Regions from separate parts of the Bacillus sp. AFS053548 genome, predicted to be linked through region 1. Evidence: predicted binding sites of a transcription regulator. Region 1 holds the regulator's gene; each other region holds the start of a gene.
The links. The regulator LexA, encoded in region 1, represses DNA repair genes until DNA is damaged. The targets are predictions, from matches to a motif close to CGAACATATGTTCG.

Region 1 (10,191 bases):
ACAATTTACTAATTAATAGACTTCATTGATAGTTTACTAGATGCACTAATATGATGAAGCACAATAAATTATTTAATAGTTTGTTAACAATTCTAATCTTTTAATAATGGGTATTTTGACAAATATTGGAACTAACATGAACTTTTTTATCGACTTTCTTCTTCGTGTAATTTGTTAAATAGATAGGAATCGACGAATTAAACGATTAAATTTCTAAAAATTTGTCAACTGTTTGCGGATTTTGGCATGTTTTGTATAAAAATATTTGTTCTAAAATAATTTGCCAATGTACTAAATGATTAAATAAACATTTGAATTATGAATACGCATTTCTTAACCAAGTACTGTATAAGTACTGTATTGGAGTGTTGTATTAAAATTTGCAAGATAATCCGAATTCTTATAAATTCAAAATGAAGAAAAAGATATAAAAAAACACCAACTTTTCTCGAAAGTCGATGTCTTAAATTTTTTTCTTTCCCTATTTATGGCTAATTTCTTTTGGTATTCATTAAAATTTCCTCTAAAAATATAAAAACCACTTTCCTATTGGTTAATCCCAACAGAATAAGTGGTTTCAGATTAGTATAATGATTCATGATTTAAATAATTACAAATTCTTAGTGAAGAATTCACTTAAAAGAGCTGGTTCCAGAAAGAATATGTTCAATATTTATTTCAAAACAAGCTATAAAGCCTTATATTTAAAAGGATTTATTATTTTGTTTGGTTGTTCATAGCCTTCATCATTTGATTAATTTTCTTTTGTGAAGGTTTTTGTCCCATTTGAGCCATCATTACTTTTAACATTTGTTCATTAATTGGTGGATTTTTCTTTAGGTAGTTCATTGTATATTGACGAGCTATGAAAAATCCAATCGCTACACCTGCAATTAATGCTAAGATGCCGACTAGAAAGTATACCCACATTTTATTGCTTCCTCCTTAAAATCATCTAGAAACAATTTTACTAAAACTAACCAGTTTATACAAGAGCAAACTGTAATTTAATCATTTAAATATACTTTTGATAGGCGATAGGTCTTAGCCAGCCAAATCGCTGATCCTTCACATCAATTGCAATGAATGTTGAACGAAACTTTCTTAATAGCTCAAAGAATATTGTTTCTGCCTCTAATGATCCTTCTGCATATAATATTAGTTCGTGAGGATAAAGTTTTAGCTGAGCCTTTGCACCATCAACAAGTTCGAGAAGATACTCTCCAGTTTCCTCATAAAAGTAGATCTGTTGAGAATCAAATTTGCGAATAAATGTATGTAGCTCGAATAATGGTATTGGTTCTGTAATATATTCTAATTGTTTTTCGATAATATTCCTTAGTTCAATAGATGAGTAATAATACTCATATACTAGTTGATATATTTTATGCTCTTTCCCATAAAATTCTATAGACAGTGGTTCTCGAATTAAAAAAATTTTATATTCCCTCATATCTTGTCCACTCCCAACAACTATCTGTAAGGAAGATTATATAAAATTCCATTCAAAATATTTGTCATTTTTAAGGAGTGAAAATCAACTAGTTTTGTCGAAAAATCTTTAATAAAGTATTATATTGAAAAAAGGTTAGGAAATAGGAAAAGAATTTAAAATTCTTTCCCTATTTTCCCGTCTTCACCTTTTATTGTAATACTTTTTTTGCTGCTGAAACGACATGATCAACAGTAAAACCGAATTTCTCCATTAATAAGTTACCTGGAGCAGATGCACCAAATGTATCGATTGAAATAACTTCTCCATCTAATCCTACATATTTATGCCAGCCGAATGATGAACCCATTTCTACTGCTACTCGTTTCGTAACTTCTTTTGGTAATACTGATTGTTTATATTCATCAGATTGCTTTTCAAATAAGTCCATTGAAGGCATTGAAACAACCGATGCAGAAATTCCTTCTGTTGCTAGTTTTTCTTGTGCTCCAACTGCTAATTGTACTTCACTACCTGCAGCAATTAATACGATATCAATTTTATCTTGTTTAGCAGGAGAAATAACGTATGCACCTTTCGAAACTTTATTATAAATATCAGTAGTAGTTCCCTCTAAAGTTGGTAAATCTTGACGAGACAATACTAACATTGTAGGAGCGTCTTTAGCTTCTACTGCCACTTTCCATGATGCTGAGCTTTCATTTCCGTCTGCTGGACGAATTACATTTAGATTAGGCATTGATCTGAATGCTGCTAGTTGCTCAACTGGTTCATGAGTAGGTCCGTCTTCACCAACTGCGATACTATCATGTGTAAATACATAAGTAACAGGTAAATTCATTAAAGCTGCTAAGCGAATTGCTGGTTTTAAGTAATCAGAGAAAACAAAGAATGTCGCGCCAAACGAATGAACGCCACCATGTAACGCCATACCATTTAAGGCTGCACCCATTGCAAATTCACGTACACCGAACCAAATATTACGTCCATCGTAGCTTTCTCTCGTAAAGTCACCTTTACCATTCATATACGTTTTGTTAGATCCAGCTAAGTCAGCGGATCCACCAAAGAAACTAGGTAATACGTTTGCAATAGCGTTAATTGCTTCACCTGAAGATGAACGAGTCGCAATTTTTTTACCTACTTCATACTTAGGTAATGCTGTTTCTAAATCTACAGTAATTTTACCTTCAATCGCATTCTTTAATTGAGCTGCTAATTCAGGATATTTTTCTTCGTATTTTGCAAATGTAGCATCCCATTCTGCTTCTTTCTTTGCACCAGCTTCAACGATTACTTTATTAAAATGTGCATACACTTCTTCTGGAACGTAGAATGCATTTTCATAACCCCAAGCATACGCTTGTTTCGTTAAAATCGTTTCTTCTTTTCCTAATGGCTCACCGTGAGATTTTGATTTACCAGATTTATTCGGAGAACCGTAACCGATTGTTGTCTTCACTTCGATTAAAGTTGGTTTTGATAATTCTTCTTGAGCTTTTTGGATCGCTGCAGTAATTTCATCTAAGTTATTACCATCTTCAACTCGGATTACTTGCCATCCATAAGCTTTAAAGCGGTCTTCTACACTTTCAGAGAATGAACGATTTAATTCTCCGTCTAATGAAATATCATTCGAATCATAAAGAACTACTAAGCGACCTAATTGTAAATGTCCCGCTAATGAAGCTGCCTCTGCAGAAACACCTTCCATTAAATCTCCATCACCACAAATTGAGTATGTAAAGTGGTCAACTACATTTAAATCTTCTTTATTATATGTACCTGCTAAATGACGCTCTGCTAAAGCCATCCCAACAGCCATCGCAATACCTTGTCCTAATGGACCTGTTGTAGCTTCAACACCGTGTGTATGTCCAAATTCAGGATGTCCTGGAGTGTTGCTTCCCCATTGACGGAAGTTTTTAATATCTTCAATCGAAACTTCGTAGCCTGATAAATGTAACATGCTATATAGTAACATTGAACCATGGCCTGCTGATAACACAAATCGGTCTCTGTTAAACCATTTTGAATTTTTCGGGTTATGATTCATAAATTTTGCAAACAATGCATATGCCATCGGTGCAGCGCCCATTGGCATTCCTGGGTGACCAGAATTGGATTTCTCGATTGCATCAATTGATAATGTACGAATCGTATTAATTGCTAATTGTTCAATATTATTAGACATAAATTTCGCTCCTTTAGCTTATTCATAGATATTATCATATAATTTACCATGATTTATTACAATAACTAACACTTAGTTTTGACATTTTTAACAAATTCTTTCCAAGAAATAGAAAAAAGCAGAATATTCTTCTGCTTTTTTCTGTTATTTTAAACAAAATATGAAATTTTATAATATTAAAACCTTTTTAATGTAAGTTTTTTTTACGCATTGCTTTTTCATATTTTAACTTTGCTGGTGTAATATCATTCCCTTTTTCATCAACAATTTTAAGTGAAGTTAATTCATCCATCATACGAGAACGGAAATCTGCTAAATATTCTTTCCTTAATTGATCTTGTTCAACTTTCTCTTCAGGACTTAATCCTTCTTCTTTTGCTTTTTTTGATAATTCATTTATTCTATCTAAAGTTTTTTTAGTAACCATTGATAACCTCTCCTTTATTTGTATCTTATCTATTCATTGTTAGTTCCATACTTTGAAAACAGGCGATTAATTGCCTGTTCATTCTTTGCGAGAAAGTCTAACTTCGAGCTGTTTTAATAGGTGTAAAGAGCACCGCACTTAGCAGGCTAAGCAAAGAAAATAGCGATCGTTAGTCAGAGTCTGATATTTTATTCAATGTATCTCATCTTACAATAAATTGCATTAGCTTTCAATATTGGAGTTTTCTTTCATATGTTCATTATACCTTCTATTGACAGTTGCCTTTGAAACGTTATATCCAAATCCTTTTAAGGTAGCTGCAATTTCTTCAAATGTTAGGTCGTTTTGACGTAATCTTACAATTTCGGAAATCGGTAATTCCAACTTATCTCTACCACCTGCGTTTAAACTACCTTCTAAGTTTTTTTGAGGCTTATACCCGTTTTCAACCGCCTTTTTCATACCTCTTTTTATTTTCATATTATGAATTTTCCGTTGATATTCCTCTACAATACTTAAAATTTCTAAAACCATTTCATCACTTTCACTTAATTGAAATTGTCCATTTTGAGAAGAGGTAAATAATCTTATTCCTTCCCTTTTTAAAAAATGTAATAATGCTATTCTTGCATGACCTCTTCCTAATCTTGTTTCATCTTGTATTAACAAAGCATCAACTTGATGCTCTTTTATAATTTGAAATAGCTGGAATAGCCCTTCTCTTTCTACTTCATACCCACTAGCCTGTTCGCCTATTGTTTCTAGAATACACATTCCCATCCGCTCAGCTAATTCGGTTAGTTCACTTATTTGTCTATTTAATGATGTTTCTTGTGAATCCTTTGCTGTACTTACTCTCGCGTAAATTATTGCATTCATTAACTGTTCCCTCCATACGAACACGAAAACTACTTTAATAAAAAATAGAACTAACGTTTGTATATCATATCCTATCATGATATAATGAAAAAAATAAAGAGGAACGTATTATCTACTTTATAGGCAAGGGGGAAATTCGAATGAACAAACTATCGAAAAGGCAAGCAGAAATTTTAGCTTATATTAAAGACGAAGTAAAAATTAAAGGTTATCCACCTTCAGTTCGAGAGATTGCTGAGGCTGTTGGTTTAGCTTCAAGCTCTACAGTACATGGTCATTTAGAGAGACTAGAACAAAAAGGCTTTATCCGTAGAGACCCTACGAAACCGCGTGCAATTGAGATTCTTGGTGATACAGCAACGGTTGTAAATGAAGTACCAGCATCATACAGTGAAATCCATAACGATATTATTAACATTCCCGTAATCGGTAAAGTAACTGCAGGTATTCCAATTACTGCAGTCGAAAACGTAGAAGAATATTTCCCTTTACCGACATCTGTCGCTCCATCTAACGAACAAGTTTTTATGCTACGTGTAGAAGGAGATAGTATGATCAATGCTGGTATTTTGAATGGCGATCTTGTAATCGTTAAAAAGCAATTCACTGCTGAAAATGGCGAAATTGTTGTTGCCATGACTGAAGATAGTGAAGCTACTGTAAAGCGCTTTTATAAAGAAAGCGACCATTTTAGACTTCAACCTGAAAATGATGCACTGTTTCCTATTTTATTAAAACAAGTATCAATTTTAGGAAAAGTAATAGGAGTCTATCGTACATATCATTAAACCTCTTAAAAGCAATGACATATTTATGTGATTGCTTTTTGTTTTTAACAAGCATAGTCATAACAAAATAAACCAAACTGACTTATTATTAAGGGAGTTTTTTTAGTGAGTAAACTTGAGTGGAGAAAAAGTTTAAAAGAAATTTATTTACCAAAAAGTAAGCCTAGTAAAATTAACATACCAACCTTTAAATATATAACGATTGAAGGCAAAGGCAATCCAAATAATGAATTATTTAAAGAAAATATCGAAGCACTTTATTCTTTAGCATATGCCATTAAAATGTTACCCAAAAAGGGCATTGTTCCAGAAGGATATTTTGATTACACAGTCTTCCCTCTTGAAGGTGTATGGGATTTAGATGAAGAAGGTAGAAAACTAGCCTATTTAAATAAAGAACATCTTCTATATAAATTAATGATTAGACAACCCGAATTTGTTACAGAAAATTTAACATACATCATTTTAGATCAACTTAAACAAAAAAAGAAAAATCCATTATTAGCAAACTTAAAACTCGAATCGATTTCAGAAGGCTTATGTGTACAAACCATGCACATCGGAAGTTATGATGACGAACCAAGAACCTTTAAATTAATGGAAGAGTTCTGTATGGAGAATGATCTACAAAGAATTCAAAAAACACATAAAGAAATCTATATTTCTGATGCGAGAAAAACACAACCTGAAAAATTGAAAACTGTTTTAAGATTTCAAGTGGAAGAACTATAGACAAATTAAAAGAGCTTGGAAGGACCAAGCTCTAGACTTACTATTAGTTAACTGGAACAGATCACTTTATCATTCACTATAACTCTCAAAATTCTTCTCTAAATCATCTCTAAACGCAATTGCTAAATAGTTATCGATTATATTTCTAGTAATAGGTGATTGAAATACTTGACTCTTGTATGCCCCACCATCATATTCAATTATATCAATCTTATTTTCAACCTGTTCATTTTGCACTTCATCAAAATATTTAATACTAACTACTACCCCAGCGTCATCAATCGTAATTAATAACTCTCTTTGATTTAATAAGACCTCAATAACACTATCTTTATCAATCATAATATCAAACTCACCATTCGAAACTTCAATTTCCTTTTTTAAAGACTCCTTTAAATCAACAAAATATGATTCAAATTTTTCACACATCTTACTGTAAGCCATATTTTCTGTAACAGTTTCTTTATATATTGCTTTTGTTTTTAAGATGAATTCCCTTTTAAAATCCATATTTCCACTCCTTATAGTGATATAATTGGAGCATTTATATATTATTACTATTCATCATGCATTGAAAAATAGAATAACAGGAAGAATGTATTTAAAAATTTTTTATATCGAATAGCCTAAAGTAACAAATCAATTAATCCATCAGGACTTTTTACACACTCTTTCGTTATTATTGTGAATAATAGTAAACGTTTTCAATTTAACTATGAAAAGATAGGATTATTTCGAACAAAGTTTGAGAACCGCTTGAGAGTAAATTTATATAGTATTGAAGATGGGTATTTGGGAGTGGCTAATGATAATTGGGGTAATAAAAATATTGTTATTCTTCTTCAAAAAATAAATTACCAAAAATATCGTTTAATCTATTAATTTAACATAAATAATTTCAGGATCTCCTTCATCCAAATTATCGATAAATCCACTTTCAATATATCCTAGAGATTGAAAAACTTTTTGCATTGAGATATTTGATTTGTTAGTAGATGAAAATAATTTCTTTTCTGAAAAAACCTCAACATATTTCATGAGATTTTTTGCTACACCAAGCCTCCTCGTTTCTGGTGAGACAATTATTAAATCAATAAATAAATGGCCAAAGAAAAATTTATGATAAATCATAAAACCTACTATCCTTTTATTCATTTCACATACAATGCATCGATTTTCTTCAATTGATCCTTTAATTTGATTTTCCCTAATTCGACTTTCAATAATTTGAGAATCTAGAATTACGATTGATTCACAATCATTCTTTACCGCAATTCTAATTTCCACTTTCGTTCTCCTTTTCTTAAATGGTTATAGTTAACTTTTCTATAAAATTCTTTCAAACCCTCTTATGTAGTAGGTTAAAATTAAAAAACCTGTATTTAAAACCATACAGGTCATTTTATAAATGATTAAATACCTTATAGATTTGTTGGATTGAAAAGTTTGCCCCATGTTTTTACCCCAACAATTCCATCAACTACTAAATCATTTTTACTTTGAAATTCTTTAACCGCTTTTTCGGTTAAAATCCCGAAAATCCCATCCACTTTGACGCCTATTTTTTCTTGGACTTTCTTTACTTGTACTCCCCTTGATCCTTTTTTTAGAACTCCTTTATAAGGATGTAACTCAATTTGAATAATCCTTTTATATAATCCATTTTTAATATTTGCATTATTAACCGAGATGAGTACATCTGCATAATTAGGGGCTACTGCCCAACCTGCGGAAGCGATTGCTTTAAATTGTTCATTAGCAGTTTTGTATGTTTTAACTTTACCATACCTCGGATTATTTAAAATAAAATCAACATAGCCCTGAACTGGATCATTATATTTTATATAATAACCACCTTCATTTTTAGGTCTAGCTGTTCCCCTACTACTAAGAGGTAAGCCTGGATACCACGTTTGGCCTGCGATATTGTTATTTTTCTTAAAATTTTTAGACGTAAAATGTGCTGTTTCTACTTGCCATTGAGTATAAATTACTTCTGTTAACCAGCCAATTTTTTTTGAAACTTCTTGGGCATATTGAAAATATTTAACTGTATTAGACACTATAGACTAATCCTCTCCTTTAAGTGCTTGTCCTATAGAGTATTCATTTGCTCCAATCTTGGTACTAAGGAAATAGTAGAAAAGTAATGTAAACTTACTATATTTTCTATTTAAAATTCATATTTCTATTACTCCTCTTGTATTTAACAACTATTAAACTTTCTTCATACTATGGTTAAAAACTGGAGCTGATAAAATGACTAATTGGATCTACATTTCTACATCAAACCGCCAGCTAAAACTTTTCGATGGAAACAATCTGCTTAAAACTTACCCAATCGGTGTTGGAAAAATGCTTACTCCTACTCCTACAGGAACCTATACAATTATTAATAAAGATCCAAATCCTGGTGGACCTTTTGGAGTACTATGGATGGGACTATCAGCTCCACATTACGGAATTCATGGAACTGATAATCCTGCAACAATTGGTCACTTTGTTTCACATGGTTGTATTCGAATGTACAATAAAGATGTTCTTGAGTTATCTTCAATGGCTCCAATTGGTACAGGTGTCGTTATTCACCAATAAATGTAAAAGCACATGAGGTTCTTTTCTTGTCGGGTTTCATAGATTAATAGGTACTTCTATGTTAAATAAATTTACATTTCTATAATGCTGCTTTATGGCTTGAATCTTATAACTAAGTAGAAAATAAAAACCCTTACTTTACTGTAAGGGTTTTGGAAAATGAATCGAAAATTGAATGTTTCCATCTATTAATTTCACATCATGTTTTAACTGATGACGGGTTAAAATGGATTTTACAATCGCTAGACCTAAGCCTGTACCTGTTAAATGTTTACTTCGGGAAGCCTCCATAACATAAAACGGTTCCCAGATTTGCTTAATTTGAGTAGAATTTTTAAGATTTGTTTCATTTTTAATCATGAATAGAATTTCCTCATTTTCCTCGTAAATCTTAATATTAATTCCCGGATTTTTTGTATATTTAATTGCATTACTAATTAAATTATTGAATACTTTCTCAATTTGGTCACGATCTACTTCAATATTTAGTTGGTTCGTTCTACTATATTCTTTTGTCAAAATGATATTATTTTGATTCAATTCGATTTCAAAGTTTTCCAAACTAGATTCAAAAAGCTGAATTAAGTCAAATTGTTCTATATGTAATATTTCACGTTCAATTCTTGATAATTCTAATAATTTATCGATTAATCGGTTTATTTGATCTGTTTGTTTAATAATCGTATCGACATAAGTTCCATCATCTATTCCGTCTTTAATGCCTGCAGAATAAGCTTTGATTAAAGCCAGCGGAGTCTTAAGTTCATGAGAAATATCTGATATGAATGTTTTTAAATTTGCATTCCGTTGATTTAAATCATCATGGGCAATCCTCAATTTGTCACTCATTTCGTTAATACTTTTAGCAAGTTCTTCGATTTCATCATTTGTTGAAATTCTTGCCTTTTTAAATTCTAATTGAGCGATTTCTTTAGAAATATCTTTTAATTCTTTTAATGGATCTGTTATTTTTTTTGACCAAATCCAAACCATTAAAATCAACATTAAAATCAAGAAAATCATAATATAAATAGTAAATTTATTAACGATTTGAACAGCATCACTTAAATATACAATAGAGACACCGACTACAATAAATACATTATCCTTTTGAATAAAATCG
Region 2 (10,191 bases), on a different contig from region 1:
CTTTTAATTTTAAACCAAAATAAAAAGCATTTCTCATTACAAGGAAATGCTTTTACTTTAAAATATAAAATTTACAATTTGTTAACAAAACTGCTAAATACAGAAATAGGAACTAATTGATCAATTAGCTCCTAAGTTTTGCTTTTTGCCAAATCTCAGTAAATGTTACTTGATATGCTTTTTCATTATTTATGTTCTATCTGTTTATTTTTTCTAATTCGTTTCTTATTATTTTGTTTGTCTAAAATAAATAAACAAAAAATGGCTAAAGCATTAATTATAATTGCAACAAATAAAAATATAATATAATTCATATATACTCCAATAATTTTTCATCCGAATAATAATAAATAACTTATAAATTAATCTCATATTTCCATATTTTCACCTTAAATTATAATTTTTCCAAACAATCATAGTTGAAAGATGCTAAGATAAAGATTAAAAATTTGTGATTTTCTATAAGTTCCTTTTTACCATATCTTAATTTCATTATAATTAATAAATTTTACCAAGAAAAATTAGATATTCTTATTTTTGAATAAGGAAGTACTTTAATACTAACCACCTGATATTAAAATGGGAGCCGAAAGATCATCGGCTTCCTTGATTTGTTCAACTAGCGCATGCGTTAGTTGCATAAGGTTTTCACGTTTTGTTTTTGAATTTATTATTATCAAATTTAATATTTAAGAATTTCCCCTAACCATTTCTTCAACATAAATTAAGAAATTTGGATAGGCTGAGTTTCCTTCTAAGAATTGTGATACCACTAATAAAGGTGATATAACTACATCTCTTTTTTTAGAGTAAAGAACAGTTTGTGGTTTGAAACAGCTATATACTCCATCAAGTATGGAAGAATGATTTATAACAGAGTCAAATTCATACCAGTAAAAATCCTGTTTGATTTTAACTTTAATGACTTTACCTATATATGCACCTATTCGAAATACAAAATTGTCTAAATGCTCAATCAACAGTTCATTTCCCACTTCAGTATTCATTAATCTTGTAATATACAAATCAATATAACGAATGCTTTCGATAGAGAAATCTAAATTTTTTTTTAGTAAGGTTCTCTTTGTCCCAATAATCATCTGAAACATCCTGATACATTAGTTTTGCGATTCCTTTTAGATCGTCTTTTACTAATTTTGATTTTCTAATGAAACTAATACCCGTAATTCCCAAAGAAAAACCTAATGCCACAGAAAAGGATGTAAAGACATTTAAACCATCTTTAAAAATTGCGTTTATTACTAAATCCCCTATAAATAAAACCAAAAAATACATTAAAAAACTATATAACCGTTTCATTTTTATCCCTTCTGAGAAAAAACTTAGCATCATAATTTTGTAATTTAATATTATTCAATTCTCAATTTCAACAGAAATTTCTCCATAATTTCTAAAGTAAATAATCCCATTTCCTATGCAACCTTGTTCAACTAAACTGCCATTTTGTTCAATAATAAACGAGCCACTTTTGTGATTCGTGATCTTCAACTATCGCATGCGTTAGTTCAATACTTTTTTTGATTTAGACTCTATACTTGTCACTAAATCTTCTATTGTACCAAAGCATTTTTCGATTTCAGGCAAATGGTAAAATGTACTCGTAGTTTCAAAATTATCTACTTCTTTGTTTGGTGAATATAAATAGACTTTTTTACCACTTCCAAGAGCGATACCTAATTCAATATGGCTTCCTTTTCCTGCTGGAAACAAAACAACAACAAAATCAGCTTTAATTACAGCTTCCTTCTCTTTTTGACCTATTACTTTTAGTTCTTCAAGTGTTGTAACGTTTTCATTTGTTGTCCAATCATATGTATTAATGAATCCTTTTTCTATTAAAATTTTACTAACATACCTAACCAATTCCATATTTTTAAGACTTGATGCAAGATAAAACTTCATTATTTCCCCCTCCTTTTTATTCTAAATTTTATCATAAATTCGAATAACTCTTTTTAAACTATCCTGCCATTTAATTAGATAAGGAAAATCAACATCGACTTTAGCAGAACCAAAGAAAATCAGCAAAATATCCCATAAAAAAAGGGAGTTCAAAAGTACCTTGACTTTTGAACTCCCTCTATTGCCGGTCAACAAACTGAATTTAATTAACTTTGCTTCAATTTTTGTTTTTGATCTAAAAAATGATAGATTGCATGGGCTACTCCTGCTTCTTCATTTGTTTTTGTAACAAATGTACAGTAGCTTTTTAGTTCTTCTTTCGCATTTCCCATAGCTACTGGAAAACCTACTCGATTAAACATAGAAACATCATTAAAACTATCTCCAATTGCCATGCTCTCATTTAAATCTACTCCAAGGATTGGTGCAAGCTTTAATAATGCCGCTCCTTTACTTACATTTGCTGCATTAATTTCAACGTTATTTGAGCCCGACGAAGTAATTAGTAGTCCCTCTTCTTGCATTAGTTTTTGACGAATGCGACTAATAACCTCTTCATTCTTGGAAAGAAATAATATTTTATATACATCAAGATCATTAAAATCTTCAATAGAAGAGTAAGTTCGAACCTTTCTTAAAGTAGCTGTCACTTTGTGTGTCTTGCCAGTTTGCTTATCAGTAAAAAATTCATCATATAGTGTATCTCGACACTTTGTAAATGATCCTTCACTAGTACTAATAATAAATGTTTTATTTTCCGCTTCACATATGCTTAAGGCTTTCGCAAAAATTTCTTTATCCATTGAATCGTTGTGCAAAATTTTCGCTTCATAGTCATATATTTGAGAGCCATTTAAACAGACAATTGGACAAGTTAGACCAGCTTCATCTAATACTTCCTTTGCACTTTCATACATTCTACCTGTAGAAATGACAACATGGATTCCTTCCTTTTGTGCCGCCCTGATGCTTTCAATATTTTCCATTGGTATTCCATTCTTACCATTTACCAGTGTACCATCCATATCAATTGCAATTAGTGCCATGTCGTTCTCTCCTTTTCTACTATTCTCTTATAATCTGAATGCTAACTATTCCCCAATTCTACTAAAGCATTCTTATTACAATTTAACTATTTTCTATTTTATGATTTCATTCTTTATTATTATAACGCAAAAAAAGACCTTCTGCATTCAGAAGGTCTTTAGACTGCCCGCCAACCGCTCGCTTTCTTCGTTACTTCGCCTGTCTGCGGTGCTCATTACCGTCTATGGTAACTCCGCGCCTCGAAAGACAAGCGCTTGCAATCAGTCTAATTAAGTTTTTTGTAATTCATCTACATAAATTTCAGAAGGTCTAAAAACTGACTACAAAACTCTTTCCCTAATAGAGCTTATAACTCTATCTCAATAATCTCCTTACCAACCAAGCGTGCGCCTTGTTTGGCTACGACAATTCCACTTGTAGAGGTGAATACGTTGTTTGCTACAATTTTATCCATTACTTGATTGATTAGTGTTGGATTAACTGGAATTGTTGGATTGTCTACTGTTAGCGTAACAACCTTTTCGTTTTCATTCAAAAATTTGAGTTCTAATGTTTGAATCATATCGCTTTCCTCCTTTTTTATAAACTGTTTAAAAGTAGTCCATTGCTTAATACTTCTAGCTCTACTAACGGTAGATCTTGCAATGATGCTAAGGCATTACCGATTTCACTTAGCTTCACTAAATCAATATCAACTCGGACATTTTTATATGCCTTCCTCTTGATAATGATTTTTCCTTGTGCATCTTTTCCTGCATGTAAATTTACATACAATGTTAGTTGTTGAGTAGCAATTTGTGCCATTTTCAACTCCCCCTTTCGATGTATATGTACTTAAAAAAGGGGGGATTTTCGTTAATGGTTAATTATTTTTTTGGACTGTTCAAGATCCAATCTTCACATCCACAATATCACTTAATAACAGCTCCATATATCCAGCTTGTTCTTCATAAATAGATAACCTATTTTGGTGTAAATTAATTTTCCCTATTTTTCCTTTTACATTATGGTGATAGTGGTCTTTATAATAAGTAATTTGTACACTTTCATCTTCGTGAATTGCCTGTTGAAGATGACGGTTCATTTCCTCTAATAGTTGTTCATCTACATCTTTTTGTTGTTCATAATTTTGTGATACTTTCCAATCACGAAGCATTTTTACATGTTCTGGTAACATCATTGACGTCCATTTAATTGTGCCACGGTCACGAATCATCGGCATTCTTCTCCTTTTCTTCTCTTTTTACCTTAGGTAGAACTAGTGGCTTTCACTTGCAGGGGAAAAGGACAAAAGGAAATTTTTAACCTTTATGTCCACCTACCAGCTTGCTTCGGGCAAGTGCTGTTCCTCCTTCCGCATAAGAAACAGCCCAGAGGAGCGAAGATGATCCGTATTTTTTTCGGACTGCGTCCATCACATATCCTAAATTGCGCTTTTGAGGTTTTTTCTGATCAAACAAATTTAACTGCATGATTTCATCACTTACAATATTCGAAAGAGAAATGAGAATTTGCCGAACTGTCTTCCCTTCATAATATCGATCAAATAGTTTTGTACAGATTTCATACAAATCTGAAGTAATATTTGTAGGTTCATCCATTGTAAACGCATGTGAAAATCCTCCACCGAATTCTTCCCGACTATATCCAATTCCTAATGTAATCGTACGCCCTGCCTTTCTAGCATTACGAGTTCGGCGTGCAACCTCTTCACACATTTCACGAATAACAAATTTAATTTCTTCGACTTTCGTATAATCTCTCATTAATATTTGGCTTTTACCAAAGCTAATTTGTCCGTTCATTATTGGCGCACCTAGCTCAGATAGATCTACTCCCCACGCATGATGATATAGTTGATTTCCCATCACTCCGAATTTCTTCTCCAGCAAATGAAGAGGATATTTCGCTAACTGTCCTACGGTAAAAATACCCATTGTATTTAAAGTTCGTTCGGTTCTTTTACCGATTCCCCACATTTCACTAAGAGGACTCACCTGCCATAGTTTTTTTTCTACATCTTCATAAGTCCACTCCGCTATCCCATCTTTTTTTCCTTCTAAATCTAAGCAGAGCTTCGACAAAAGCATGTTCGGTCCAATCCCAATCGAACAAGGTAATTGAAATCTTGCCATAATCTCAGTACGAATTTTTTCGGCAATCTCCCATGCATCCCCCCATAATCTCTTCACTCCATCCACCTTTAAAAAACATTCATCAACACTATATACATGTAGATCCTCTAAAGGTGCAAATTCATTTAATAACTTTACTATGTTCGTTGAGATTTCTAGATATTTTGACATTGAAGGATTTACAATTTTGATTCGCGGATCTTTTGGTATTTCAAAAACCCTTGATCCTGTTTTAATCCCAAATTCCTTTTTTAATCGCGGAGAAGCTGCAAGTACGATACTTCCTTCCCTCTCCACATCTCCAACAACTGCTAAATAACATTCTAATGGATCTAATTCGAGCATGACCGCAGAACAACTTGCATAAAAGCTCTTCATATCGATGCATAATATCCGATGATGTGGTAACTCTTCATAACAAATGCTCATACATATCACTCCGATTTTCCAAAAAATAGCAGAACTAATGTTCTTATTTTTATTATAAACATATATTAAACGAATATACGTTCGATTTCAATAAAATTTTTTCGCTAGGAACAATACAAAATTTTAGCTATACTAAAATTAGCTTAAGGGAGGAAAGACTAAAAGTGGATGGACAGTTTGTAAAGCAGATGATTAAACGAGCGTTAATGCAATATAGAGGAGAACACGAACAGTGGATTACAGCTGATATGCTAGATAAACTGTACGAACAAATCGTTACCGAACAATTAAATGATGACCGTGAATTACATGAATTAGTACAAGATATTGTTTACGAATACGTAACGAATTATGTCTAAGCAATCGAAAAAACCCGAGAAAGAACAGGACGTTCTTTCTCGGGTTTTATGAATAGATAAATGATATTTCACTCGTAATTCCATCTTCTTCATCAAAACCAATAATGATTTCCATTGCATAGGATGAAAAACGATGAATCTCTTCCAAGTAAAAACCAATTGCGTCAGATATTTGTTGCTCAAAATACAATACGTTCCGATAATTGGCCGAGACTTGGCAGCTTACCCCGTCATTCTCATCAAATTGAAACTCAATTTGCACACTTTCTGGGCGAATCCCTTCTAAATCAGCCACATATACACAAATTGCATTGGCAACATCTTGTTCATCAAAATAGATCTTCACAAGTCACCTTAAAAGGGGAGAGTTAATATCGGTTTCTACGAAAAATTTTCTTAATAAACCAAATAATCACTATTATTACTAAAAAATCTAATAGTAATCCAAAAAATGAAAAACCAAACTGCTGACCACCATAGTAGCCACCAAATGGGTTTAGCATCGATCCAAAAAGCGAGCCTAACCCAAATGCACCTGCATACCCTAAAAAATTCCTTCCTGGACTTCTATACGATCGATAGCTCGACCTAGGTGCTGTTGGTCGATAACTTCTATTAGAACGATACGATCTCCTAATTGCAAGATGCGTTGATGGTTGTTTGCTAGAAACAAAGGAATTAGTATTTACTTTAATACGTTGATGGTTATACGTATTACTACTTGCATCAACCGGGAGTGACAAAGCAAGCATAAAAAACAAAATCCACATGGATATTAGAGAATTTATTTTTTTCAATATCGACCCTTCTTTCATCATCACATCTTTCTTAGTATGGATCTTTTTTAATAAAAAAATGTGACAATTAAAGAGGTCTATAACCACTTAATTCTTTGTTTTGTAAACAACTGATCCGCTAATAGGTGAGAAAAATAACCGACTGTACCAGCTAACCATAATCCATTTATCATTAAGTCTTTTTGCAGCAAATAACAAATTCCACTCCAAACTGCTAAAAAGTAAAGAGAATGAGTAGGTCCACGATGCTTTAATCTCGAAGAAACAGCAATAAATAATCCAAGCGCAAAGATTGACCAATAACCATAAAAGAAAAACCAACCAATAATTGCAATTAATATGCCTGTTAACATTAATATTGTTTTTAAATTCCGTAACCAGCTAACACAAACAATAAATAATATGAGAATACCTACTGCATAAATCCATGATCCAGAATAAATTAACTTCCCTGTCTTCACAACAATAAATAATGTAACTGCTAAAAATAATAAGCTGAAAAGAACTTTTAGCGGCATTGAAACTTTTTTTGTTAATGAACCATTATGATGATCTAAATCAGGAGCCAAACTACTGATTGCACCAACTATAAGTGGCACGGTCATAGAATCATTTTTTGTTGCATACATTGTGACACCAGTTGCAAATAATCCTACAATTACATGACTTTTTCCATCCAAAACATATACCATCCTTATCTTACATACTCATACTTTTATTATAGTCGGATAAGGTTAGTTTTCATATGAATAAATTAACAAATGATGGTAATTTAAGAATAATTAATGTCTTTATATTCATTGACGATTGTTCTTTTTTCTGACAAAATATAGGAAGCTCAATATTATAGAAACTAGTCGATTGGCGAGCCTTTTAGGCGAAGACTAAAGACGTAGTTGCACCTACACTTTATTCCTAGAATTGGCTACTATATCGAGTAATCGACATCGCTAGCTAATTAATGCTTTTTAAAGTGTAATAAAATACTTTCACAGTTTGCTTTGGGGGAAATTATGCAAGAAAAAGAAATGAGTGTCATTGACCATTTAGATGAGCTTCGAAATCGAATAATAAAAGTTATTGTTGCATTCGTTATTTTTTTAGGGATTGGATTATATTATACGAAAGCTATATTCAATTTCCTTGTTCAAGATTTGCATGGAAAGCTTCTAGCGCTTGGTCCAAGTGATGTCCTTTGGATTTATCTAATGATTGGTGGAGTATTCGCGATCGCGTGTAGTATCCCTGTCATAGCTTACCAAATATGGGCGTTTGTAAAGCCGGCCTTGCATGTAAAAGAACGAAAAAGCACAATGCTTTACATACCAGCTTTATTCTTATTGTTCGTTTGTGGATTAGCATTTGGCTATTATTTCATCTTTCCAAACGTTTTAAAATTTTTACAAGACATCGGAGAAGACTTAGTAACAGTTACATTCACAGCTGAACGCTATTTTAGTTTCTTATTTAACTTAGTTGTTCCTTTTGCGTTTTTCTTTGATTTACCAGTCATTATACTATTTTTAACAAGTATCGGAATCGTATCACCAGCATTTTTAAGAAAATCTCGACGATTTGCATATTTTATCCTTATTATTATCGGAACAGCAATTTCACCGCCTGATTTTGTATCTGATATGATGACAAGCTTACCATTGTTAGTTATATACGAATTAAGTATTCTTGTTTCATCAATTGCATATAGAAGACGTATTAAACGCCTACAACATGAATCGGAATAAAAATAAAAAAATGGACAGCAATTAGTATGCTTGTCCATTTTTTTTTGACTAATCCTTATAACAAAATATGTGATGTATACAAAGTAACAACTAAACCTGAAAAACTATAAATTAACGATGCTTTAATAGCAATTTTTCTTTGAAAATCTTTATGTAAGTCATTAAATTCTAATCCAGCAGCACGCAACCATTGATACCGCTGCAGAGGAGTATAACTTACTTTTTTAGCTGTTTTCCAGTAAAGGAAGACCGTCGTAACGAATCCTACCATAATAGCAATATTACTAGCCGATGAATCCGAGAGAACACTAACAAGGAACGTCAAAATTACTTGTACAATTAAAATAGCAAAAACGTAAATGAACTTTTTCATGTTAATCCTCCTTATTTAAGCTTATTTAAATTATAACAAAGATGTATTTTTCAGAATAGTAAAAATTTTGTAGAATCCATGGGTAATTAGAACTGAATAGACAACAAAGTGATAAGAGAAAGAGTCTGTTTATAAGAGAAAAATGTAAATTATCTGAAAAAAACCTATACCCTTCTTCCTATTTAAGTTCGTACGTTCGACTTTAAATTTGCATAAATCGAACGTTAGTTCTATAATAAATATAGAAAAAAGATTCCCACGTATATGAGAATCTTTAAGTTATTAATTGTTAGTTTGAGCTGATATCATCTTTCGATTTCGGCACAATGATGATTGTTTCTCCTTTTTTAGAGAACATGTATTGATCACGAGCATAGTTTGCTATGAAATCCGGATCATTTAATAGTCTAATCTGTCTGTTTAAATCTTTTTCAGTTTTAGCTACTTTTTTTTGTTCAACATGTAATGTTGAAAGTTCATGTTGCTTTGCCGAAGCGATCTTGTTTTGACTATACATATATATTCCAGATGCGACAATTAAAGACAAAAATAATGTTGTCAAAATGATTCGATGGATTCGTATTGTTTTTCTTTTTTTAGTCTGCGGAAATTGATTACGAGAAGGCTTGTTTAATTCTTCTCTTTGTGGATTATATAGTTTTCGCGCTTCTGCCTTCACGTTAAAAACCTCCTTTTAAAAATATTATTCTACTCTAGTTTAACAAGTAATATCTTTTTAGAAAAGAAAAAAAAGGTAAAACAAGTAAAAATTTGACTATTTTACACTAAAACTCGTCTTTTTTGTCGAGTTCTAGTCACATATATTATCAATAAAAAAGGATACCATTAATTACCTCATTTTCTTATTTTTCGAATATTTTAAATTTTTTTAACAAAAGTGGTTGACGAATATTTTCCCATCATGTATATTAAATATAAATTAACTGAATATTTAAACAGTTAAATTTTAGTAATCATGTTATACACATCCCCCCAATCCCTATCACCCAATTAGATAGGGATCTTTTTATGTTCAAAATCACAAGCCAACAAATTACCAATTTAGGGAAAGTTGGATTATAATACTTTTTAAAGGAGGTACGAGAAAATGCAAAAATTAGAAATTGGTGCTGCTCAAGATGCACTTCAAAATTATATAAATCAAACAGTCTATTTACATTTAGAAACTACAAATGGTGCATATGCTAATCACTTTAATGAAAAAGTAATGACGGTAAATGCCTTTATCAGAAATACGAAAGTAATCATTAGCCGTGCTACGATCACAGGTAAATACCCATACCGTGTCGGATTAAAGCTTGAAGAAGGCTGGGTTGTTGCAGAAGGATTAACTGATTTTGAAGTTGATGACCAAGGTCGCCTCCT
Region 3 (10,191 bases), on a different contig from region 1:
AAAGTGCTGGTTGGCGTGAAAGATTTTTCTGCACCTAAAGGTGGAAGCGAATTATTAAAGCATGAATTATCAATTTCAGTATTACTTGATTATTTATTTGGTAAAGGCTCAAATACCTATCAACAAATGTATGAAGATGGTTTAATCGATGATACGTTCTCATATGATTACTCTGCAGAAAATGGTTTTGCTTTTGCGATCATCGGAGGGGATTCCACTTCACCTGAAAAACTTTCTGAAAAAATAAAAGAAGTGCTATTAGACTCAAAAAATCATCAGTGGGAAAAAGAAATTGTCGATCGCGTAATTAAAAAGAAAATTGGCGGATTCCTACGCTCATTAAATTCTCCTGAATATATCGCTAACCAATTTACGCGATATGCGTTCTTAGATATGCATTTATTTGACATCGTATCTGTGTTACAATCTATTTCTGTAGAGGATCTAAAAGAAAGTGCTAGTCATCTAATAAATGAAGACTATATGAGTGAATTTTTTGTTCTTCCTCATTGAGTGAATTAAAAGCATCCTTATGGATGCTTTTTGAAATTTAAAAAATTAAGGATTTATAAAGAATCTAAGTGTACTATTTATTAATAAAAATTTTTAAGAGAGCCTCCTCGCTTGCCTTTATATTTCTTAATACTCTTTAAACCTGCATTAAAACCTCGAAAAAATGGAGATTATAATAAATGAGAAAAAGAATTCTAGTAATTGGAGCTAGTGGTGACATTGGCTTTGCAATTTCGAAAAAGTTAATCAATGAAAAATATGATTTAGTTGTCCATTATAATAGTAATAAAGAACCACTTAGTGAACTGATTGAATTGGCTAATAAGATTGAAGTAAATTGCCAATTCGTTCAAGCGGACTTATCAGTTGAAAATGGAGTTGAAATTTTAACATCACAAATAAATGATAAAATTGATTCAATTGTGTATGCATCGGGTTTTTCAATCATTGGTTTGATTAACGATGTAAGTGATGAAGAAATCGATCGAATGACTCAATTACATATAAAAAGTTTGATGAAAGTAGTCAATCATTTTCTTCCTAATATGGTGGCTAAAAAATCTGGTAGCATCGTCGTTATTTCGTCCATATGGGGACAAATTGGTGCTTCATGTGAAGTATTATATTCAACTACTAAAGGTGCTCAAAACGCCTATGTAATGGCATTAGCTAAAGAATTAGGGCCAAGTGGAATAAAAGTAAATGCTGTTGCTCCGGGTGCCGTTAAAACGAATATGTTAAAATCCTTTAGTGAAGAAGATTTAAAAGAAATTGCAAATGAAATTCCAATGAATCGTTTAGCTCTTCCAAGTGAAATTGCGAATACTGTAAATTACCTAATTTCCGAACAATCTTCTTATATAACTGGCCAAATTCTTGGAGTAAACGGGGGTTGGCATACTTCATAGTAAAAATTCCCGTCGAAAGTTATTTATTTCACATATTTTACCTTTTATATTATGGCGAAATCGTTTATTATTAAATGTAGAGTTAAGTAGTTAACAAATAGGGGGTATAGGTATGGAGTTAATCGAATGGTATTTTGAGTATGAAATACATAAGAATCGCCCTGGACTACTTGGAGATATTGCATCGCTAATCGGTATGCTAGGGATTAATATTTTAACAATCAATGGTGTCGACACAATGAAACGCGGCATGTTACTTGGTTGCGATAACGATGATCAAATTACTAGATTTGAATCAATTTTAAATACTATGGACAATATAACAATAATTAAACTTAGAAAGCCAACTCTAAGAGATCGTTTAGCTGTAAGACATGGTACTTATATTCAACGAGACGTAGATGATAAAAAGACTTTTCGTTTTGTCCGCGATGATTTAGGAATGCTTGTTGATTTTATGGCAGAGTTATTTAAAATGCCAGGCCATAAGCTAATCGGAATTAGAGGGATGCCTCGTGTTGGTAAAACTGAATCAGTTGTAGCAGCAAGTGTATGTGCAAATAAACGTTGGTTATTTGTTTCATCAACATTAATTAAACAAACATTAAGAAGTCAATTAATAGAAGATGAATATAATTCAGATAATGTATTTATTATTGATGGCATTCTTTCTCATAGAAGAGCAAATGAGCAACATTGGCAATTGGTTCGCGAAATTATGGCAATGTCTTCTGTGAAAGTAGTAGAGCATCCTGATGTATTTGTACAGCAAACTGAATACTCTTTAGAAGATTTTGATTACATAATTGAATTAAGAAATGATGAAAATGAAGAAATTAAATATGAACTTGTAGACCAAATGGATAAAAATGGACACAACTCGTTCTCAATGTTTGATTTTTAAAGTTAGTTGGGGTGTAACTTGTGACAGAATTAGGAAAATATTTACGAGAAGCAAGAGAAGCGAAAGGCTTATCAATTGACGATGTACAAGAGTTAACGAAGATTCAGAAACGTTATCTTGAAGCAATTGAAGAAGGTAATTATGAAATATTGCCAGGGCAATTTTACGTTCGTGCATTTATTAGACAATATGCAGAAACAATTGGTGTTGACGTTTCTGGATTTCTAACTGAAAAGCCAGTATTAGAGGAATCAACTGTGGCAAATACAGTAGAAGAAGTAAAGCATGAAGAGATTCCTAGTAGAGCATCGAAGCTTAAAGAACCATTAAACAATGTTAAGACATCACGTATAATGGATTATTTACCAAGGATACTAGTAGCGGTTCTTATCATTGGAATCTGCATCGCTATTTATATGATGTTCCCATCAAAAAATGATGAAAAATCTGCGGATACGAATCAATCTCAATCTAACTCTAATTCTGAAATTGAAAAACCAAAAAATAATGCGCTAGATCAGGCAAAAGCTAATAATACGAAAAAAACAGAGAAACCGAAAATTGATGTGACTGAGCAAACACCAGCGCAAAAAATTACTGTTGACTCTGCAGCGGGTAAACGAACTACTATTTCTTTATCTGGTACGGATGTATTTAAATTAGAAGTAGTTGCAAATGGTGAAAGTTATGTGGATTTAAAAAATGCTGATGGAAAAATGTTCTATTCAGGAATTTTAAAACACGGACAAACTCAAAACTACGACTTAACAGCAGAAAATGAAGTAACTGTAAATATTGGTGCTTCTAATAATGTTGAGCTACGAATTAATGATGAGGTATTTAAATATCCAGTTAGTCCAACAAATGCTGTTCACCAAAAGATTACGATTAAAAATTTAAAAATGAATCAATAGTCATCTTTAAGATGGCTTTTATTCATTTATTATAAATGCTTCATTTTTAGAAAGTTTTGGAGGGTTTTACCATGAATTTACCAAATAAGATCACAGTGTCAAGGGTTTGTCTAATTCCATTATTTATGATTGCCGTTTTAATCGATTTTGGATGGGGAAAAGTTACATTAATGGGTGATTCAATACCAGTTAATCATTTAGTAGGAGCTGCAATTTTTATTATTGCCTCAGTTACTGATTTTATAGATGGTTATTACGCAAGGAAATATAATCTAGTTACTAATTTTGGAAAGTTTTTAGATCCACTTGCTGATAAATTACTTGTTTCTTCAGCATTAATTATCTTAACTGATTTTCATTATGTTCCTGCGTGGATTACGATTGTCATAATAAGTAGAGAGTTTGCTGTCACCGGTTTACGAATGATTTTAGCTGGCTCTGGAGAAGTACATGCTGCTGCAATGCTAGGTAAAATTAAAACTTGGGCTCAAATCGTTGCGATTTCTGCATATTTCTTACATGACTTCCCATTAAATTTCTTACCATTTTCGATTGCGGATGTATCACTTTGGGTCGCATTATTCTTTACAGTATATTCTGGTTGGGATTATTTTTATAAAAATAGAGATGTTCTTCTTAAATCTATGTAATTAATAATATAGGGGGAAATGATATGAAGCGTGCTGAAATCATCGCAGTAGGTACTGAGCTACTTTTAGGCCAAATTGCAAATACAAATGCTCAATTTTTAGCTAAACATTTATCTGCATTAGGATATCACCATCATTTCCAAACAGTTGTAGGAGACAATTCCGAACGACTTAAAAGTGCATTAGAAATTGCTTCATCAAGAAGTGATTTAGTCATCTTAACTGGTGGACTTGGACCAACAAAGGATGATTTAACGAAAGAAGTTGTCGCAGAATTTGTTAAAGAGTCACTTATTTACCATGATCAATCACTAGAGTATATTGAACAATATTTTATTAAAGTAAATCGACCAATGACTGAAAATAATAAAAAACAAGCATTAGTCATTAATAATGCACATGTTTTATTGAATAAAAACGGTATGGCACCTGGAATGGTTTATGAAGCGAAAGATAAACAATTTGTATTATTACCAGGACCACCTAAAGAAATGATTCCGATGGTTGAGAAAGAACTAATTCCTTATTTTTTAAAAGGAACGGAAGCAAGTACGATTATTTCGAAAGAGCTTAAGTTTTTTGGCATAGGGGAATCGATTTTAGAAACTGAAATTCTTGATTTACTTGAAAATCAATCAAATCCAACAATTGCTCCTTTAGCAAGTGAGGGAGAAGTAATGCTTCGAGTTACTGCAAGTGCTAGTAATCAACAAGAGGCAGAAAAACTAATTGGACAAGCTGAAGAAAAAATACGTGAGCGTGTTGGGCAGTTTATATATGGTACAAATAATGAAAACTTATTTACAGTTTTATCAAGTAAGCTAAAAGATTTTAAGCTGACTATTTCTGCTGCTGAAAGTTTAACTGGAGGTCTATTCAGTAAAAGAGTGACAGATATTCCTGGTAACTCGTCCATTTTTAAAGGTAGTGTTGTTTGTTATTCTAATGAAATGAAACAAAAACTTTTAAATGTGCCATCAGACATTCTTAATAAGAATGGTGCAGTAAGTGCAGAGTGTGCAAAATCACTAGTTGAAAATATTCAAAGATTAACAGGAAGTAATATTTCAATTAGTTTTACTGGTGAAGCAGGACCATCTACATTAGAAGATGTGCCGGTAGGAAAAGTATTTATCGGTATAAAAATTGGTGATTCTGATTCTATTGTAAAAGAGTTCCAATTCAGTGGGACTAGAGAACAAATAAGATTATCAAGTGTCAAAAATGGCGCGAACTTGTTGATTAAATTAATTAATTCAAGTTTTGAAAGTCAAGACTTATAAAATGAAATAGAATATTTTATAATATAAAAGCTCGGTTAATTTAGCCGAGTTTTTTAATTTTATAGTTTCGATATTAATAAAAATCTAGTTTTATAGACCGAAAAATACGAAACAAGCGTTTCTATTCTTTGAAAATTAAGTTTAAATACGAAAAATATCGAATAAACGTTCTATTTTTTTGTTGGCAAACGAACAAAAAACAGTTATTATATAGTTAAGAGATAAATGAATCCTTAAGGAGGAATCTAAATGAGTGATCGTCAAGCTGCATTAGATATGGCTTTAAAACAAATAGAAAAACAATTCGGTAAAGGTTCAATTATGAAACTTGGAGAACAAACAGACCGCCAAATTTCAACTATTTCTAGTGGATCGTTAGCACTAGATGTAGCATTAGGTGTAGGTGGATATCCAAGAGGCCGAATTATCGAAGTATATGGTCCTGAAAGTTCAGGTAAAACAACTGTAGCATTACATGCAATCGCTGAAGTTCAAGCAAATGGAGGACAAGCGGCGTTTATAGATGCTGAGCATGCATTAGATCCGGTTTATGCTCAAAAATTAGGTGTAAACATAGATGAGTTATTATTATCTCAACCAGATACAGGTGAACAAGCACTTGAAATCGCTGAAGCATTAGTGCGTAGTGGTGCAATTGATATTATCGTAATTGACTCAGTAGCTGCATTAGTTCCAAAAGCTGAAATTGAAGGTGATATGGGTGATGCTCACGTCGGTCTACAAGCTCGATTAATGTCTCAAGCATTACGTAAACTTTCAGGTGCAATTAACAAGTCAAAAACGATCGCATTTTTCATTAACCAAATTCGTGAAAAAGTTGGGGTTATGTTTGGTAATCCTGAAACGACTCCAGGTGGACGTGCGTTAAAATTCTATTCAACAATTCGTTTAGAAGTACGTCGTGCTGAACAATTAAAACAAGGTAATGATATTGTAGGTAACAAAACAAAGATTAAAGTAGTTAAAAATAAAGTAGCACCACCATTTAGACAAGCAGAAGTAGACATTATGTATGGAGAAGGTATTTCTAAAGAAGGAGAAATTCTTGATATTGGATCTGATTTAGATATCGTTCTTAAGAGTGGAGCATGGTATTCTTACAATGAAGAACGTCTTGGACAAGGTCGTGAGAATGCTAAGCAATTCTTAAAAGAAAATAAAGAAATACGTGATACGATAAAACAATCGATTCGTCTTCACCATGGTTTAGATAATCCTGTTACTGTAACTGAAACAGATGACGAAGAACAATTCTCTTTATTAAATGAGTAATCATTAGTTAGTTTAAAGCAACAAAAAATGCGGGCGCTTATTAAAAGTGCCTGCATTTTTTTATATTTATAATTTCATATTTCTTTGATTTTCTAAATAGCAGTAATAATTGATATTCAAATGGTTTTAAATGTAATATAGAAAAAAATTCACGAATATGAAAGAGTTGATTCAAATGGAAGGATTAAAGACTCCTATAAAAAATGCGAATTGAGACCCTAGAGGAACGACCATGAAGAGGCAATTCAAGTCACTCTTGGTAATTAGGTGTCCTGCATTGGTATCTCTCATAATTTTATTATCAGGAATTATCAAAAAACAGCCAATTTCTACTTTTTTTATATTTATAAGTAGTACTTTTTAAATGAAAAATTCTATTAATTTGCTTACTAATCAGATCTTAATAAAAAAATTAATGAATAAAATTTAGATTTTCATGTATGAAATCTAGTAAAAATGTAATAAATATTGATAAATCAAGTAAGTAAGCGATTTACAAGGCTTGACATCATTTGGTAAGAGATTTAATATTTAAGTGTATATTCTAAAAAAATATTACTATTTTGTTAAAAATTGAATTGAAGTGTGCTGTATGTTGATGCAATTATTTATACAATATAACAGCCGACAAAAATGAAACTAACTAAATAGCAAGAGGAGGTGAAATCATGGGTGCAAATACTATAATTTTGATCATCTTCGCATTGCTTGCCACATTCGGAGTCGGTTATGCTGTCGGATTTTTTGTCCGTAAGTCCATTGCAGAAGCTAAAATAAATGGCGCAACTAATCATGCAAATCAAATTATTGAAGATGCAAAACGTGATTCAGAAACAATTAAAAAAGAAGCTTTATTGGAAGCAAAGGACGAAATTTTCAATATTCGTACAGATGCAGAGAACGAAATTCGTGACCGTCGTAGTGAACTACAAAAGTCAGAAAATCGTTTAATGCAAAAAGAAGAGAACTTAGATCGTAAAGATGATGGACTTTCAAAACGTGAGTCTGTTCTTGAAAGAAAAGAGGAATCTCTTGTTTTAAAACAACAGCAGATAGAAGAAATGGAAAGCAAGATAGAAGCATTAATTGCTGCTCAACAAGAAGAGTTAGAGAGAATTTCTAGCTTAAATCGTGAAGAAGCAAGACAATTAATACTTACTAAAGTCGAAAATGAATTATCCCATGAAACAGCAATACTAGTAAAAGAAACAGAAGCTCGAGCAAAAGAAGAAGCAGATAAGAAAGCAAAAGATATTTTATCATTAGCAATCCAGCGATGTGCTGCAGATCATGTTGCTGAAACAACTGTTTCAGTTGTAAATCTTCCAAATGATGAAATGAAAGGTCGTATTATTGGCCGTGAAGGACGAAATATACGTACTTTAGAAACGTTAACTGGTATAGATTTAATTATTGATGATACGCCTGAAGCTGTAATATTATCAGGTTTTGATCCAATTCGTCGTGAAACTGCACGAATTGCACTAGATAAATTAGTACAAGATGGTCGAATCCATCCTGCACGAATTGAAGAAATGGTTGAAAAATCAAGACGAGAAGTAGATGAGTACATACGTGAAGTCGGTGAACAAACTACTTTTGAAGTTGGTGTTCATGGAATTCACCCTGACTTAATTAAAATATTAGGTCGTCTGAAATTTAGAACTAGTTATGGTCAAAATGTGTTAAAGCATTCGATGGAAGTAGCGAACCTAGCTGGTCTTATGGCTGCTGAACTTGGTGAGGATACAAAACTTGCAAAACGTGCAGGTTTACTTCACGATATTGGTAAAGCAATTGACCATGAGGTTGAAGGAAGTCACGTTGAAATCGGTGTCGAATTAGCAACGAAATATAAAGAACATCCAGTAGTTATTAATAGTATTGCATCTCATCATGGAGATGCTGCGCCAACTTCAATTATTGCGGTTCTTGTAGCTGCTGCAGATGCATTATCTGCTGCTAGACCAGGAGCACGTAGCGAAACATTAGAAAACTATATCCGTCGTTTAGAAAAGCTTGAAGAGATTTCTGAATCATACGAAGGTGTAGAAAAATCATTCGCTATTCAAGCAGGTCGTGAAGTACGCATTATGGTAAAACCAGATACAATTGATGATCTACAAGCTCATAGATTAGCGAGAGATATTAGAAAACGTATTGAAGATGAACTGGATTATCCAGGTCATATAAAAGTTACGGTTATTCGAGAAACTCGAGCTGTCGAGTATGCAAAATAAAGTGGTATATGCCACTTTATTTTCTTTTTTGTAACAAAATAAAGTATTTTAAAAAATAGCTCCAACTAATACATATCTGAAATGAATCTTAGTTGAATGGCATAGATGAAAGATTCAGATTGTGCTAGTAATGGGGCTTTTCGTATTTTTGGGTAATCTAAAAGTAAAATCAGTGCTGTGTATTTACAGTGGCAAGTTGGAAGGATGTAACGAAATGAGAATAATGTTTATAGGCGATGTAGTTGGTTCAAATGGAAGGGCAATGGTAAAGGCTAATATTCAAGCTTTAAAAAGGAAATATAATCCTTCAGTAACGATCATAAATGGTGAAAATGCAGCACATGGTAAAGGAATAACGGAAAAAATCTACCGCGAATTTTTAGAATTAGGTGCTCAAGCAGTAACACTAGGTAACCATGCATGGGATAAAAAGGATATTTTTGAGTTTATTGATCAAGCAAAATACTTAGTTAGACCAGCTAATTTCCCTGAAGGTACACCTGGTAATGGATTAGTATTTTTGAATTTTAATGATGTTGAAATAGCCGTTATAAATCTACAAGGTAGAACATTTTTACCACCACTTGATTGTCCTTTTAAAAAAGCTGATGAGCTAATAAAAATCGCTAAAAAACGAACAAACATCATTTTTGTTGATTTTCATGCTGAAGCAACAAGTGAAAAAATTGCTATGGGCTGGTATTTGGATGGAAGAGTGACAGCGGTTGTTGGTACACATACTCATGTTCAAACGGCTGATGAGCGAGTTTTACCTGCTGGTACAGCGTTTATTACGGATGTAGGAATGACTGGTCCATATGATGGGATTCTAGGCGTTACGAGAGAAGCTGTTATTAAAAAATTCCTAACGAACTTACCAGTGAGATTCGAAGTAGATGAAGGTAGAGGTCAGTTAAGTGGTGTGATCATCGAATTAGACAAACAATCTGGGCTAGCAAAATCAATAAAAAGAATACAAATAAATGATGATCATCAAGAGCTATAATATCAATTAAAAGAATTGTGAAAATTTTTAAAAAACTTTTAAATATTTGCAGGAATAACTTCTTGTTATCGAGAATAGTTTTTATTGTACACAATAATAGCTTTGTAAGTACAAGGAGGATCAGGAATGGAAATATTAAAAGTTTCAGCAAAGTCAAACCCTAATTCTGTAGCAGGAGCACTTGCAGGTGTATTGAGAGAGCGTGGAACAGCAGAAATTCAAGCAATTGGTGCTGGCGCGTTAAACCAAGCTGTAAAAGCAGTTGCAATTGCAAGAGGATTCGTTGCACCAAGTGGTGTAGACCTTATTTGTATCCCTGCATTTACAGATATTCAAATCGATGGGGAAGAGCGTACAGCGATAAAATTAATCGTAGAGCCTCGTTAATAACAACAACCTGTTAGCCTAAAGCGACAGGTTGTTTTATTTTTAATTCAAGAAAGATTAAGTAGTAGCGTGTAAGATTACGCAAATTTGTAA

Region 2: the regulator LexA is predicted to act here: its motif matches at 5,605-5,618, upstream of CN946_RS04070 (YqzH family protein).
Region 3: the regulator LexA is predicted to act here: its motif matches at 5,331-5,344, upstream of recA (recombinase RecA).

What each region holds. Positions count from the first base shown of each region.
Region 1 covers NZ_NUHI01000014.1:103,837-114,027, reverse strand. Annotated here, with positions in the region: gene CN946_RS07875 (YneF family protein) at 718-930, opposite strand; gene sirA (sporulation inhibitor of replication protein SirA) at 1,016-1,453, opposite strand; gene tkt (transketolase) at 1,644-3,647, opposite strand; gene CN946_RS07860 (DUF896 domain-containing protein) at 3,835-4,074, opposite strand; gene CN946_RS07855 (YneB family resolvase-like protein) at 4,297-4,953, opposite strand; gene lexA (transcriptional repressor LexA) at 5,094-5,741, shown strand; gene CN946_RS07845 (GyrI-like domain-containing protein) at 5,847-6,473, shown strand; gene CN946_RS07840 (hypothetical protein) at 6,543-6,983, opposite strand; gene CN946_RS07835 (GNAT family N-acetyltransferase) at 7,344-7,760, opposite strand; gene CN946_RS07830 (glucosaminidase domain-containing protein) at 7,895-8,536, opposite strand; gene CN946_RS07825 (L,D-transpeptidase) at 8,733-9,068, shown strand; gene CN946_RS07820 (sensor histidine kinase) at 9,207-10,191, opposite strand, start outside.
Region 2 covers NZ_NUHI01000006.1:59,317-69,507, reverse strand. Annotated here, with positions in the region: gene CN946_RS04105 (hypothetical protein) at 690-1,100, opposite strand; gene CN946_RS04100 (nucleoside 2-deoxyribosyltransferase) at 1,522-1,923, opposite strand; gene CN946_RS04095 (Cof-type HAD-IIB family hydrolase) at 2,130-2,969, opposite strand; gene CN946_RS04090 (DUF2922 domain-containing protein) at 3,317-3,532, opposite strand; gene CN946_RS04085 (DUF1659 domain-containing protein) at 3,550-3,774, opposite strand; gene CN946_RS04080 (YolD-like family protein) at 3,854-4,186, opposite strand; gene CN946_RS04075 (Y-family DNA polymerase) at 4,272-5,534, opposite strand; gene CN946_RS04070 (YqzH family protein) at 5,699-5,893, shown strand; gene CN946_RS04065 (DUF2653 family protein) at 5,940-6,239, opposite strand; gene CN946_RS04060 (hypothetical protein) at 6,262-6,690, opposite strand; gene CN946_RS04055 (metal-dependent hydrolase) at 6,768-7,370, opposite strand; gene tatC (twin-arginine translocase subunit TatC) at 7,704-8,432, shown strand; gene CN946_RS04045 (hypothetical protein) at 8,488-8,805, opposite strand; gene CN946_RS04040 (FtsB family cell division protein) at 9,095-9,484, opposite strand; gene CN946_RS04035 (YojF family protein) at 9,914-10,191, shown strand, end outside.
Region 3 covers NZ_NUHI01000026.1:112,450-122,640, reverse strand. Annotated here, with positions in the region: gene yfmH (EF-P 5-aminopentanol modification-associated protein YfmH) at 1-513, shown strand, start outside; gene ymfI (elongation factor P 5-aminopentanone reductase) at 693-1,421, shown strand; gene CN946_RS14050 (DUF3388 domain-containing protein) at 1,534-2,325, shown strand; gene CN946_RS14045 (helix-turn-helix domain-containing protein) at 2,346-3,239, shown strand; gene pgsA (CDP-diacylglycerol--glycerol-3-phosphate 3-phosphatidyltransferase) at 3,311-3,889, shown strand; gene CN946_RS14035 (competence/damage-inducible protein A) at 3,913-5,172, shown strand; gene recA (recombinase RecA) at 5,422-6,465, shown strand; gene rny (ribonuclease Y) at 7,134-8,705, shown strand; gene CN946_RS14020 (TIGR00282 family metallophosphoesterase) at 8,920-9,711, shown strand; gene spoVS (stage V sporulation protein SpoVS) at 9,838-10,098, shown strand.